Salinivibrio kushneri: one gene and its partners. The protein of the gene in region 4 interacts with the protein of the main gene of each other region in a pairwise test. Links are inferred from orthologs where the notes say so. Each region holds a gene or a part of one and is shown on either strand. Other genes may lie near its edges. The genes, in order: N8M53_RS06550, zipA, N8M53_RS09905 and ftsZ.

Region 1 (2,958 bases), 980 kb from region 4 along the record:
GGCTGCTCCGCCTTCCAGCCACTCCTTGCGACCAAGGCTGCAGCATGGGTTTCTCGTAAAGGCGCAGCACCTGCTTGAGTGCGATAGCCGCGCTGATGTAGGCCGCTTCCAACCATATCGATACCGAGCAAACCTTGGTCTTTGGATAATCGCATATGAATACGTAAATCAGGCTGCTCGCGGTCAACGCTTGGGCGGGGCAAATTCGACTTTTCAAACTTGTCTACTATCGCGTCTTTAACTTTCAGCGCCCCGTACTGGCTGTTGCGAATCTCGCGATTAGTACCATTAAAGTCCACCGCAATCCGCTGACTGGAGTGAAAATAATCTGGCCAGTTAATCGCCGTCGCACCGAGGTAGAGATCCATATCATCGCGCACCGCGAATTCGCCCAGCACCAAAACAAACCGTGACGCAATCCGGCTCCATAAACAGCATTGATACAGTGTTGAATCGTCGGCTTTAAATTTAACCCCTGCATGAACTTGCTTGAGGCTAGATACGCCAAGTTGTTCAAGCTCTTGAGCTAGCATGTGCTCGAGACCTCGAGCGGTTATTGCGAGATAGTGTTTCATTCAGTCTCTACACCCTTTGGGCGTCGTTATCATCATGGCGGCGATTATACATCAATCTTACGCCTGTCGTTGACCCAAGCGGCGACAATCTCCATTGAATGATGAATAAATCGCCGTATTTTTGTTTCCAATGAGAAACAGATGCTAGAGGGTGACTGTTTCTGAAAGGAATCAATTACCCTGGCACGCTCCCTTTGTCTGTTTCCTCCTGGAAACCGCCTTGCTTTCTCACTCACCTCCTCTGGTTAAATGTACCTTTAACCTACGAGTGTAAGCATTCACTGCTATTACTATACTGATTATTTCTGACTCTAGAAAAATGAAAACGGCTTTTCTTTCCCTTTAAGAACGAACAAAAATCCACGAAAACTGGACTATACCAGACAGGTTTTTCGCAAGTGCCCTGACGGATAAAACGGGAAAAAACTCGTCAATTATTGTTGTTATTAGGGCGAGAACACCCTTAAATCAATGAAAAAACGCTCAGGTACATGCACACTTTTCGCTCATAAAATGAACTGACATCACATTTTTTATGCACGCCTGTTTGGTATAAGAAACGTTAAGATACAGCCACACCGTGGCCGTCTATACACGAAACAAGGAAAGTGAGGGAAGAAAGGAGGCGTGGGCTGGGTGAAAACCACTCAGCCCACTAACGCAAAGCGACCTTTTTGGCTATTTGTTTGAGGTATTGGTTGCGATAGCCGGTCGTTCATTACTTTAATCGCACCACAAAACGCCATTTTTTTATTCGCGCTCAGTTCAAAGTCAGCTTCGCGCGCGAGCATGCAGAGCGAGGCAGAACCGGCGTTCTCTATGATAATAAACGGCGCCCTATCCCCTGTTTGACTGGTGAGCTCGACGATTTGCCCCCACTCAGGGGTGGCAATAGTGTCTTGTTGTGGCTCGAAAAACCAGCTTTTAGGTAAGACAGGCTTGTGGAAGCGATAGGCTGCCACTGCGTTCAAAGCGAGTTCGGCCTGACGAGGGCCGGAAAGTGAAAGATTTGACAGAGGCTCTGTCAAACGCTGAAAGAGTGATGCATCCTCAACAGAAAATGGGGATGATGAGAACGCATCGGGGATGAGGTGTTTGGCACTGATCGCCACACGAAAGACCATGTCATCGCCTAAATCTAGCATTAGCGAATTCGATGTATTATCGAAATACCATCTCCATGCATTGTTAGGTTTTAACATACTTCAGCTCCCGCGATGACTCACTAACTGGGTGTCTGGCGATAACAACACTGCCATTGCCTGAAGTGTAATGGGCTGAAGCGAAAAAAAAAGGGGAAGAAAACGCCCCCTTTTATACCTTAAGACTTTATTTCTTAGCCTAAATATGACGCACGATTTGTTTGATGAGCCCAGGGCCTTGGTAAATTAACCCAGAGTAGACTTGCACCAGGTCTGCACCCGCTTCGAGTTTTTCACGCGCCGCGGTGACTGAGTCAATCCCTCCGACACCTATGATGGGCATCGCACCATCAAGTGCACGATGCAGCTGACGAATAACCTCGGTACTTTTAAGTTGCACAGGACGGCCACTTAGCCCACCCGCTTCACGATAATGTGGCATACCATCTACCAACGAGCGCTCAAGCGTGGTGTTGGTCGCAATCACACCATCGATCTGATGACGAATCAGTGCTTGCGCCACTTGTTGAATTTCTTCTTCACTCAAGTCTGGGGCAATCTTAACCGTTAAAGGCACGTATTTATCGTGGACGTCTGCCAATTGTGCCTGTTCCGCTTTTAGTGTGCTAAGGAGTTCATCGAACATCTCGCCATATTGTAACGTGCGTAATCCTGGCGTATTAGGCGACGAAATGTTTACGGCAATATAGTCAGCATGTGGATACACTTTTCGCATGCAGGCGACATAATCATCGGTGCCCTGTTCGATGGGGGTATCCTTGTTCTTACCAATGTTAATACCCAATATACCATTGAAGTTTTTCGCACGTTTAACGTTGTCCACCAATGCATCAACGCCGTGGTTATTGAAGCCCATTCGGTTAATGATCCCTTCCGCCGCTTTGATGCGAAAAAGCCGCGGTTTATCGTTGCCCGGTTGCGGGCGCGGCGTCACCGTCCCTACTTCTACAAACCCAAAGCCCATCGCGCCAAAGGCTTCTATGCACTCGCCGTTTTTATCTAACCCTGCCGCTAAGCCAACGGGATTATTAAAGTTGAGTCCCATCACAGTGACTGGGCGAGGAGGAAGATGCTGGGAATACAAAAAGCGAAGCGGGGTGTGATGAAATCGAGAAAGGGTGTTAATGGTTAGATCGTGTGCTTTTTCTGGATCTAACTGAAAGATAGCCGGTCTGGCGAGGCGGTAAAGCATTATCCCTCCTAATAAAAAAGCCCCGTAT
Region 2 (2,930 bases), 360 kb from region 4 along the record:
AAACCCTAACCGTTCTTGGCTGGCAATGCTGTCCACTTTGATGACGACGCCGTCGATTTCGTAGGGCAGCGCATCACGGCGCGCCATAATGTCTTGGTAGTAGGCTTTCACGCCCTCTAGCCCTTCCACCCGTTTCACTTCTGGACTGAGCGCTAAGCCCCATTTTTTGAGCTTTTGTAAGCGCTCACTTTGCCCTTGGCCGAAGGGAGTCGACATCACACCCACCGCATAGGCATAGAAACTCAATGGTCGGTTGGCGGCGACTTTAGGATCCAGTTGGCGTAGGCTGCCTGCTGCCGCATTACGCGGATTGGCAAAGGTTTTATCGCCTTTTTTAAGCGCAGCCTCGTTAAGTGCCTCAAAGCCCGCTTTCGGCATGAAGACTTCACCTCGCACTTCAAGCCGTGTTGGCCAATCCCCCTTCTGTAGCGTGAGGGGAACATTGCGAATGGTTTTGACGTTGTGGGTAATGTTCTCGCCCGTAGTGCCATCTCCTCGCGTCGCGGCTTGAACCAGCTCACCATTTTCGTAAATCAGGCTCACCGCTAACCCATCGAGTTTAGGTTCACAGGTGTAGGTCACGGCCTGCTCTGCGCCCAGCGATAGGCGCTCTTTCAAACGACGTTCGAAGGCATCCAAATCCGCCGGCTCAAAAGCATTATCGAGCGACAACATGGCAAGCTCATGGGTCACGGTTTCAAAGGCACTCAGTGGCGCGCCCCCGACTCGCTGACTCGGTGAGTCGCTAGTTACCCATTCAGGGTGTGCCGCCTCAATGGCTAATAAGTCTTGCATCAGGCGGTCGTACTCGGCGTCGGGCAGCTCTGGGCTATCTTCAACGTAATACCGGTAGGCGTGATAGTTAAGCTGGTGCTTTAAATCATCGAGTTGTTGTTTGCTGTAAGCCATGTTTGATTCGTCGTCTGAGCGGAGTCGGTTGCGGGCAAGTATATCGATAAATCACAGATAGCGGGAGCCATGTCCCGCTGTCTGCTTAAACCATAGTCGCGTGTGTGCAGGCTATTTGACCATGAAGACTTTGACGCGCTCGCGATATTCATCCAATCGTGACGGGGTCATCATGGTGCGTGCGTCATCCAGCACTAAGCCGCCCAATTCATCCGCGATTTGCTGGGCCGTTTGTAGCATGAGTTTGAAGTTTTGCTCAGGCTCACCGTAACACGGCAAGGTCATAAAAAAGCTAATGCCCGGTGTTTCAAAGCTTTCACTATGGCTGACATCGAAGGTACCGGGTTTGACCATATTCGCGACACTGAACAACACTTTCCCGCTACCAGACAAGTCAGAATGGCGGTGGTAAATGCCCATATCGCCAAAACGGAGGCCATACTGTTCCAGAGTGGGAATAAGCTCAAGCCCAGTGAAAACTTGGTTATTGTTCGCATGAACATGTAACACCAGTACTTCGGTATCATCGGTCGGGGCTTCATCCTGTTGCTGCTCGCCCGTGTCTTGCGACTCTGGTTGCAAAGGCGCATCGGCATCAACGGCTTCACTGGCGGGTGCGTGTGGCACTGGCTCGTCAGTCTCTTCGGCAGGTGAATATACAGGCGCTGGCTCATCGCTCTCTACATCCTCAGAACTCGACGTTGTGGTAGAGAAAGATGGCTCATCATCCGTCGCCGACATGGAGGGATATACCGACTCCTGCGGCTCAGAGGCCGTCTCAGTTTGGCCTGCAAATAAGGGATCCACATCAGGTTTCTCGCCAAAGCTCATGGCAGGCTCTTGGCGCGCAGGCTTGTCGCTCTCGCTTTTCGTGCGACTGACGACTCTGACTGCGCCAATACCATCTTGGTCAAACTTTTGATCGTCACTGTCATCATCCAGCTTTCCCAGCGGCTTTTCGCCAAACTTGGTCGTCTTTTCTTTCTTGTTTGTCCAGAGGCCATGCAAAAGCAAAGCTGCGATTGCTAGTGCTCCTAACACAATCAGTACAAGGCGCAATTCCTGCATCATCGATTCTCAAATCTATCTATGTTCAGCGTTTTGATTAGCTTATGTCACAACGCCAACCAGTTTGCAAAGGGTAGCGCGATCATAAGCGGGGCCTGTTGGCTGACGCAATGCGTTAATCGTCAACTTAGTTAACTGTATCAAAAGTTGGGGACAATTTAACGAATAGCGACACACAAATCGTTAAACTTTCCCATTATTAGGCCGTTGTCATCCCAGCGATTCCCCCCGTAATATAGCGCACATCGTTATTTTTGTATCAACCGCTTGCGTGCGGCTTGTTGTGACCAACATTGTTATCAAGGAGATATCATGGCGAATTATGCTCGCCCCCGCCCTCAAAGTGGCGCTGGCTACTTGTTCCAGGGTTTTTCATTGATGATGGCACCCGGCTTACGCCGCTTTGTGATCATTCCTATTTTGATCAATGTGTTGCTGCTGGGCGGCGCGTTCCTTTATCTATTATCACAGTTTGGTGACTGGATAGACCATTGGATGGCTAGCCTACCCGAATGGCTCTCTTGGCTTTCATTTCTCATATGGCCTTTAGTCGTGGTGGCGATCTTTGTGGTGTTCTCCTACGTGTTTAGCACACTGGCTAACTGGATAGCGGCACCGTTCAATGGCCTGTTGGCCGAACATGTGGAGGCAAAGCTGTCAGGAACGCGGGCACCTGATGATGGCTTGGCTGGCATTATTAAAGATATCCCGCGGGTGATGAAACGAGAATGGCAAAAGCTCGCTTACTACATCCCCAGAGCACTCGGCTTTTTATTGCTGCTGTGGATACCCGCGATCGGACAAACCGTGGGGCCTGTGATCTGGTTTTTGTTTAGCGCGTGGATGATGGCGATTCAATACTGTGATTACCCGTTCGATAATCACAAGGTGTCGTTTCCCGCCATGCGCCAGACCTTAAACCAACAGCGGGGCGCATCGCTAAGCTTTGGCGC
Region 3 (2,906 bases), 1.7 Mb from region 4 along the record:
TACTTGAACAAGCCAAATAGCCCGTGATACGTCGAGTGAAGTGTTAACAATTTTTTGTGTGAGTTAACGCTTCACCCGATTGGTCATAGGGACAGACGAGGAAATTTGCTAGGGTAAGCGCGTTGTTGCCCCTAGCGGGCCAGATTCAGACAGTGAAAGGACAAGCGAATGACCATTGAACGCACTTTTTCTATCGTTAAACCTGATGCCGTAGAGCGTAATTTGATTGGCACGCTTTATCAGCGTATCGAAAGTGCTGGTTTGCGTATCGTCGCAGCGAAAATGCTCCATCTTAGCAAAGAGCAGGCAGAAGGATTTTATGCCGAGCACCAAGGGAAGCCTTTCTTTGAATCCTTGGTTGGGTTCATGACGTCAGGCCCTATCATGGTACAAGTACTGGAAGGCGAGAGCGCGATCAGCCGCTACCGTGAGTTGATGGGAAAAACCAATCCAGAAGAAGCGGCCTGTGGCACATTGCGCGCTGACTATGCGGAAAGCATGCAATACAACTCAGTGCATGGCTCTGATAGCCCTGCATCTGCAGAGCGCGAAATCGCGTACTTTTTTACCGCGGATGAAATTCATCCTCGCTGCTAAATCAAGCACCTGCTTTTTAACCTTCCAAAAGAGGCGTCAGCCTCTTTTTTTCTGCCTATCGATATCAGACGACCACATTGAATAACCCCGCTGTTAGAGAGTGGAAACTGTGATCTAAAGCCTGTACAATTTCGCGCCTTAAGCGCGTCCCGAGGAGATATCTTGGCTATGATCAAGGTAAGGCGTCGGCACGCGTGAGGCGATGATTGAGTCTTACCACCTAGCTAGTTCTTACGAGGCAACCCCCAATGACGACAGAGAAAGTTAATCTGCTTGATTTTGACAGGCAAGGATTGCGTGCCTACTTCGCTGATGAGCTCGGCGAAAAAGCCTTCCGCGCTGACCAAGTCATGAAGTGGATGTATCACTTTGGTTGCGACGACTTCGATGAAATGAACAACATCAACAAGAAGTTGCGTGAGAAACTCAAGCGGGTGGCAGAAATTAAAGCCCCAGAAGTCAGTGAAGCGCATTACTCCAAAGACGGCACCATCAAGTGGGCAATGCGTGTGGGCGGTCAAGACGTGGAAACCGTGTATATTCCCGAAGATGATCGGGCAACACTGTGTGTCTCCTCTCAAGTAGGTTGTGCGCTTGATTGCAAATTCTGCTCAACCGGAGCGCAAGGTTTTAACCGCAACTTGCGTGTGTCTGAGATCATCGGACAGGTGTGGCGTGCGTCAAAAGAGATTGGCATTGAGAAAGAGACGGGCCGTCGTCCGATCACCAACGTGGTGATGATGGGCATGGGAGAGCCACTGCTCAACATGAAAAATCTTCTCCCCTCTCTGAATTTGATGCTCGATGACAATGCGTATGGTTTATCTAAGCGCCGGGTCACCGTGTCGACATCTGGCGTGGTTTCTGGCTTGGAGCAAATGATTGGCAAAATCGATGTGGCCTTGGCGATCTCACTGCATGCGCCGAACGATGAGCTGCGTAGCCAAATTATGCCGATTAATGATCGTTGGGATATTGAGGCTTTTCTGGATGCGGTACACCGTTATATTGAAACCTCAAATGCCAACCGCGGCCGTGTGACGGTAGAATATATCTTGCTGGATCATGTTAACGACGACATGGAGCATGCGCGCCAACTCGCAGAGCTATTAAAAGACACCCCAGCGAAGATTAACCTGATCCCATTTAACCCGTATCCTGGATCACCGTTCAACAAACCGAGTAATTCTCGTATTGATAGGTTTATGAAAACCTTGATGGAATACGACTTTACGGTGACGGTACGTAAAACACGAGGCGACGACATTGACGCAGCGTGTGGCCAACTTGCCGGTGACATTGTCGACCGAACCAAGCGTGCCGAGAAGCGACTGGGCGCACAGGAGGTTATCCCTGTTCGACCCGTCTAAATGAGAGGGTGACAAGGGGATAGCATGACAAAAACGGTTTGGGTATTGGGCATGTTGATGGCGTTGGCTGGATGTTCATCGTCAGGTTCGCAGCATAACGAGCCCAAGTTTGATAAGATTCAAGCCGCAGAGGCGCGCATTGCACTGGGATTAGGCTATCTAAACAGTGATCGCTATCAACAAGCGCAGCAAAACTTGCAGCAAGCGCGCCAATATGCGCCTAACTACTATCGCACCTCGCTGTCGATGGCGTATTATCAACAACGTGTCGGTGAAAACGACAAAGCGGATCGCTTATATCAAAAAGCGTTAGCGCAAGCGTCTGAAAAAGGTGATGTATATAACAATTACGGTGTTTTCTTGTGCGAACAACAGCGATTTGCCGCGGCGAATGACGCATTTTTGCAAGCAGTCGTACAACCGTATTATCATCGTGTGTCAGACAGTTATGAAAACGCGGCGTTTTGTCAGCTAAAAGCTGGCCACGTAGAACGCGCAAAAGCCTTGTTTAGCAAAGCGGCTGATCACGACCCGCTTAATGTCCGTGCTGGTTTACAACTTGCCAAATTAGAGATAGATACTGGGCAAGTGGCAGAGGCCGTAGCACGTATCAAGCGGCTCCACCAACGCGTTGGTGTTCAACCTGCAGGACTGTTATTGCTAGTGAAAGCTTATCAGCAACAAGGCTACACGGAGCGAGCTGCCCATGACGCTCAGCGATTGGCGCAACGGTTTCCAGAATCCAAAGAATATCAATTGTACCTAGCGAATGAATACTGAACAGACGGAAGAACAAGCGCAATCTGATACCCAACCTGCGCCCGGGGAAGTATTAAAGCAAGCGCGAGAGAAAATGGGCTGGAGTGTTCGTGATGTTGCTGACCGACTTCGGTTACGAGTCAGTGTCATTGAGGACCTTGAACAAAACAACCCAGACAT
Region 4 (2,878 bases):
ATGGCCCGATTTATACGCACGCATTTCACCAAGAATGCTGTGACCACACATGTAGAGGTCACCGATAGCATCCAGCACCTTGTGCTTGACCAATTCGTTGTCAAAACGCAGACCTTCCTCGTTCAAGATGCGGTAATCGTCCAGCACAATGGCACAATCGAAGCTGCCACCCAGACACAGATTCTGTGACTGCAAGTACTCGATATCACGCATAAAACCGAAGGTACGAGCACGGCTTAAGTCTTTAATAAAAGACTGACTAGAGAAGTCCAGCACCAAGTTTTGTTGCTCTGATTCAATCGCGGGGTGGTCGAATTCGATAGCAAAATCAAGACGGAAGCCATTGTAAGGCAATAACTCCGCCCATTTGTCATCGTCTTCAATGCGAACAGGCTTTTTAATGCGAATGAACCGTTTTGGTGCGTTTTGGACGTCGATACCCGCAGACTGCAGCAAAAAGATGAACGGGCTTGAACTGCCATCCATAATCGGAATTTCTGGCGCGTCCACTTCGATAATAATGTTATCGATCCCCATGCCTGCAATCGCTGCGCTGAGATGCTCAACGGTTGAGATGCGAACACCCGCGTCATTGACTAAGGCGGTGCACAACATGGTGTCGCGCACATCCTCAGGGTTAGCCGGAAAATCTACCGGCGGCTCCATGTCTGTGCGACGGTAAATCACACCGGTATTGGCAGGAGCCGGACGCAGAGTAAGCGTAACCTTACGCCCAGAGTGGAGACCCACACCAGTCGTTTGGACCATACTTTTCAATGTTCGCTGTCTAATCATCGGCTTATCTCAACTTTTTCTCAAAAAAGTGTGCTCTGCGTCACTCATTACCCTGTCACCTTAGACAAGGGGAGCGTGATGGTAGCACATCACTGGCTACAAACCAAGCAATTGCGATTAGTCAGCTTGTTTACGCAAAAACGCAGGAATATCGAGATAATCATGCTCGGTCTGCGATTTTGGTGCTGCATTCGATGATGCAGCAGCAGGCTGCTCTTTCGCCGCAGGGTTTGCACTTGCCGCCTGTGGTTTCTCTTGCAAAGGCTGTGCCTTTTTCGGCTCTGCCTGTGCTTGCCCAGACTGTGAATTGGTGACCAAGGTGATATCTGGCTTGCGCTCATTACCAATCCCGGTTGCCACCACAGTCACACGCAGCTCATCGCTCATCTCTGGATCCATCGATGTACCGATCACCACTGTTGCATTGTCTGATGCAAACGCTTTGACGGTATTACCCACGGTCTCAAACTCATCAAGACGCATATCAAAGCCTGCGGTAATGTTCACCAGCACACCACGCGCGCCAGCAAGATCGATATCTTCAAGAAGCGGGCTAGAAATCGCCATTTCTGCTGCTTCTTCGGCACGGTCTTCACCGGTTGCCACGCCGCTACCCATCATTGCGTGTCCCATTTCTGACATCACAGTGCGTACGTCAGCAAAGTCGACGTTGATGTGGCCTGGGCGAGTGATCAACTCAGCAATCCCTTGCACAGCATTACGTAGCACATCATTTGCTTTGGCAAAGGCATCGAGCAAGGTGATCCCGCGACCTAACACCTTGAGCAGTTTTTCGTTCGGGATCGTGATCAGCGAGTCAACATTTTTTGACAGCTCTTCGATACCCTGCTCTGCAAAGGCTAATCGCTTCTTACCTTCAAAGCTGAATGGTTTGGTCACTACAGCAACGGTCAGAATGCCCATCTCTTTCGCGATTTCCGCGATGACCGGCGCGCCGCCTGTCCCTGTACCACCGCCCATTCCGGCTGCGATAAATACCATATCGGCACCTTCGAGCTCAGCTTTAATCGCATCGCGATCTTCAAGGGCAGAATCTCGGCCTACTTGTGGGTTTGCCCCCGCACCTAGGCCTTTAGTGATGTCACCACCAATTTGAATGACCGTACCTACGCTGCTTTTACGTAGTGCTTGGGCATCCGTGTTAATGCTAATGAAGTCAACCCCTTCGATTGACTCACGCACCATATGCTCAACGGCGTTACCACCGCCACCGCCAATGCCGACGACCTTAATCACCGCATCGTCAGACATTTCCATCATCGGTTCAAACATGAGTTCTCTCCGTCCTTCCTGTTCGCATCAGGGTTAAAATTCTTTCTTAAACCAGCTACTCAGCTTATTAATCCAGCTAGCCACAGCCCGCTTTTGTTCTGGTTCACTCGTTTCTGTCAGCAAGCTTTCTTTGCCGTAGTGTAAAAGCCCAACCGCGGTTGCATAACAAGGCGCTTGCACGTAGTCGGTCAATCCTGTGACATTCACCGGTTGTCCCACTCTCACCTGGTTTTGGAAAACACGTTCTGCGCATTCAACCAAGCCGTGCATTTGTGATGCACCCCCAGTGAGCACAATCCCCGCTGCCATTTGATGTTTAACACCATCGCTACGCAACTTCTCTTGGATAGCGACCAGCTTTTGGTTCACCAATCCTAGGAGCTCTGAGCAACGCGGCTCAATCACCTCTGACAAGGTTTGTCGCTGCAATGTCCTTGATGGGCGTCCTCCCACACTTGGGACATTGACTTTGGCGTCCTTGTTCACCAGCTCACTCAATGCACAGCCATATTTCACTTTAATGTCTTCTGCATCGGCCAGCGGTGTGCCAAAGGCATACGCGATATCACTTGTAATCACATTGCCCGCATAAGGGATCACCTCGGCATGGCGGAGGGCGCCTCCTGTCCATACAGCAAGGTCCATGGTGCCGCCACCGATATCGACGACACAGACACCCAACTCTCGCTCATCCGGTGTGATCACGGCATGGCTTGCTGAAAGCCCGGAGAAAATCAGTTGATCAACGCTAAGACCACAACGTTCGACTGCTTTCTCAATATTTTTTGCG

The links.
Region 1: the proteins of ftsZ (region 4) and N8M53_RS06550 interact in binary tests that used the Escherichia coli proteins (3 or more experiments, as listed by UniProt). The link is inferred for Salinivibrio kushneri from one-to-one orthologs.
Region 2: the proteins of ftsZ (region 4) and zipA interact in binary tests that used the Escherichia coli proteins (3 or more experiments, as listed by UniProt). The link is inferred for Salinivibrio kushneri from one-to-one orthologs.
Region 3: the proteins of ftsZ (region 4) and N8M53_RS09905 interact in binary tests that used the Escherichia coli proteins (3 or more experiments, as listed by UniProt). The link is inferred for Salinivibrio kushneri from one-to-one orthologs.

Annotation. Positions count from the first base shown.
Region 1 is NZ_CP114588.1:1,373,611-1,376,568, forward strand. It holds N8M53_RS06550 (cell division protein ZapC), read right to left. Parts: upstream 1,778-2,958; coding sequence 1,223-1,777; downstream 1-1,222. Other genes in the region: rlmKL (bifunctional 23S rRNA (guanine(2069)-N(7))-methyltransferase RlmK/23S rRNA (guanine(2445)-N(2))-methyltransferase RlmL), read right to left, coding at 1-575; pyrD (quinone-dependent dihydroorotate dehydrogenase), read right to left, coding at 1,917-2,930. UniProt on the Escherichia coli protein: Contributes to the efficiency of the cell division process by stabilizing the polymeric form of the cell division protein FtsZ. Acts by promoting interactions between FtsZ protofilaments and suppressing the GTPase activity of FtsZ.
Region 2 is NZ_CP114588.1:749,716-752,645, reverse strand. It holds zipA (cell division protein ZipA), read right to left. Parts: upstream 1,981-2,930; coding sequence 1,021-1,980; downstream 1-1,020. Other genes in the region: cysZ (sulfate transporter CysZ), read left to right, coding at 2,290-2,930; ligA (NAD-dependent DNA ligase LigA), read right to left, coding at 1-909. UniProt on the Escherichia coli protein: Essential cell division protein that stabilizes the FtsZ protofilaments by cross-linking them and that serves as a cytoplasmic membrane anchor for the Z ring.
Region 3 is NZ_CP114588.1:2,104,053-2,106,958, reverse strand. It holds N8M53_RS09905 (bifunctional tRNA (adenosine(37)-C2)-methyltransferase TrmG/ribosomal RNA large subunit methyltransferase RlmN), read left to right. Parts: upstream 1-845; coding sequence 846-1,967; downstream 1,968-2,906. Other genes in the region: rodZ (cytoskeleton protein RodZ), read left to right, coding at 2,737-2,906; pilW (type IV pilus biogenesis/stability protein PilW), read left to right, coding at 1,992-2,747; ndk (nucleoside-diphosphate kinase), read left to right, coding at 169-597; pepB (aminopeptidase PepB), read left to right, coding at 1-20.
Region 4 is NZ_CP114588.1:392,112-394,989, reverse strand. It holds ftsZ (cell division protein FtsZ), read right to left. Parts: upstream 2,089-2,878; coding sequence 913-2,088; downstream 1-912. Other genes in the region: ftsA (cell division protein FtsA), read right to left, coding at 2,122-2,878; lpxC (UDP-3-O-acyl-N-acetylglucosamine deacetylase), read right to left, coding at 1-795. UniProt on the Escherichia coli protein: Essential cell division protein that forms a contractile ring structure (Z ring) at the future cell division site. The regulation of the ring assembly controls the timing and the location of cell division.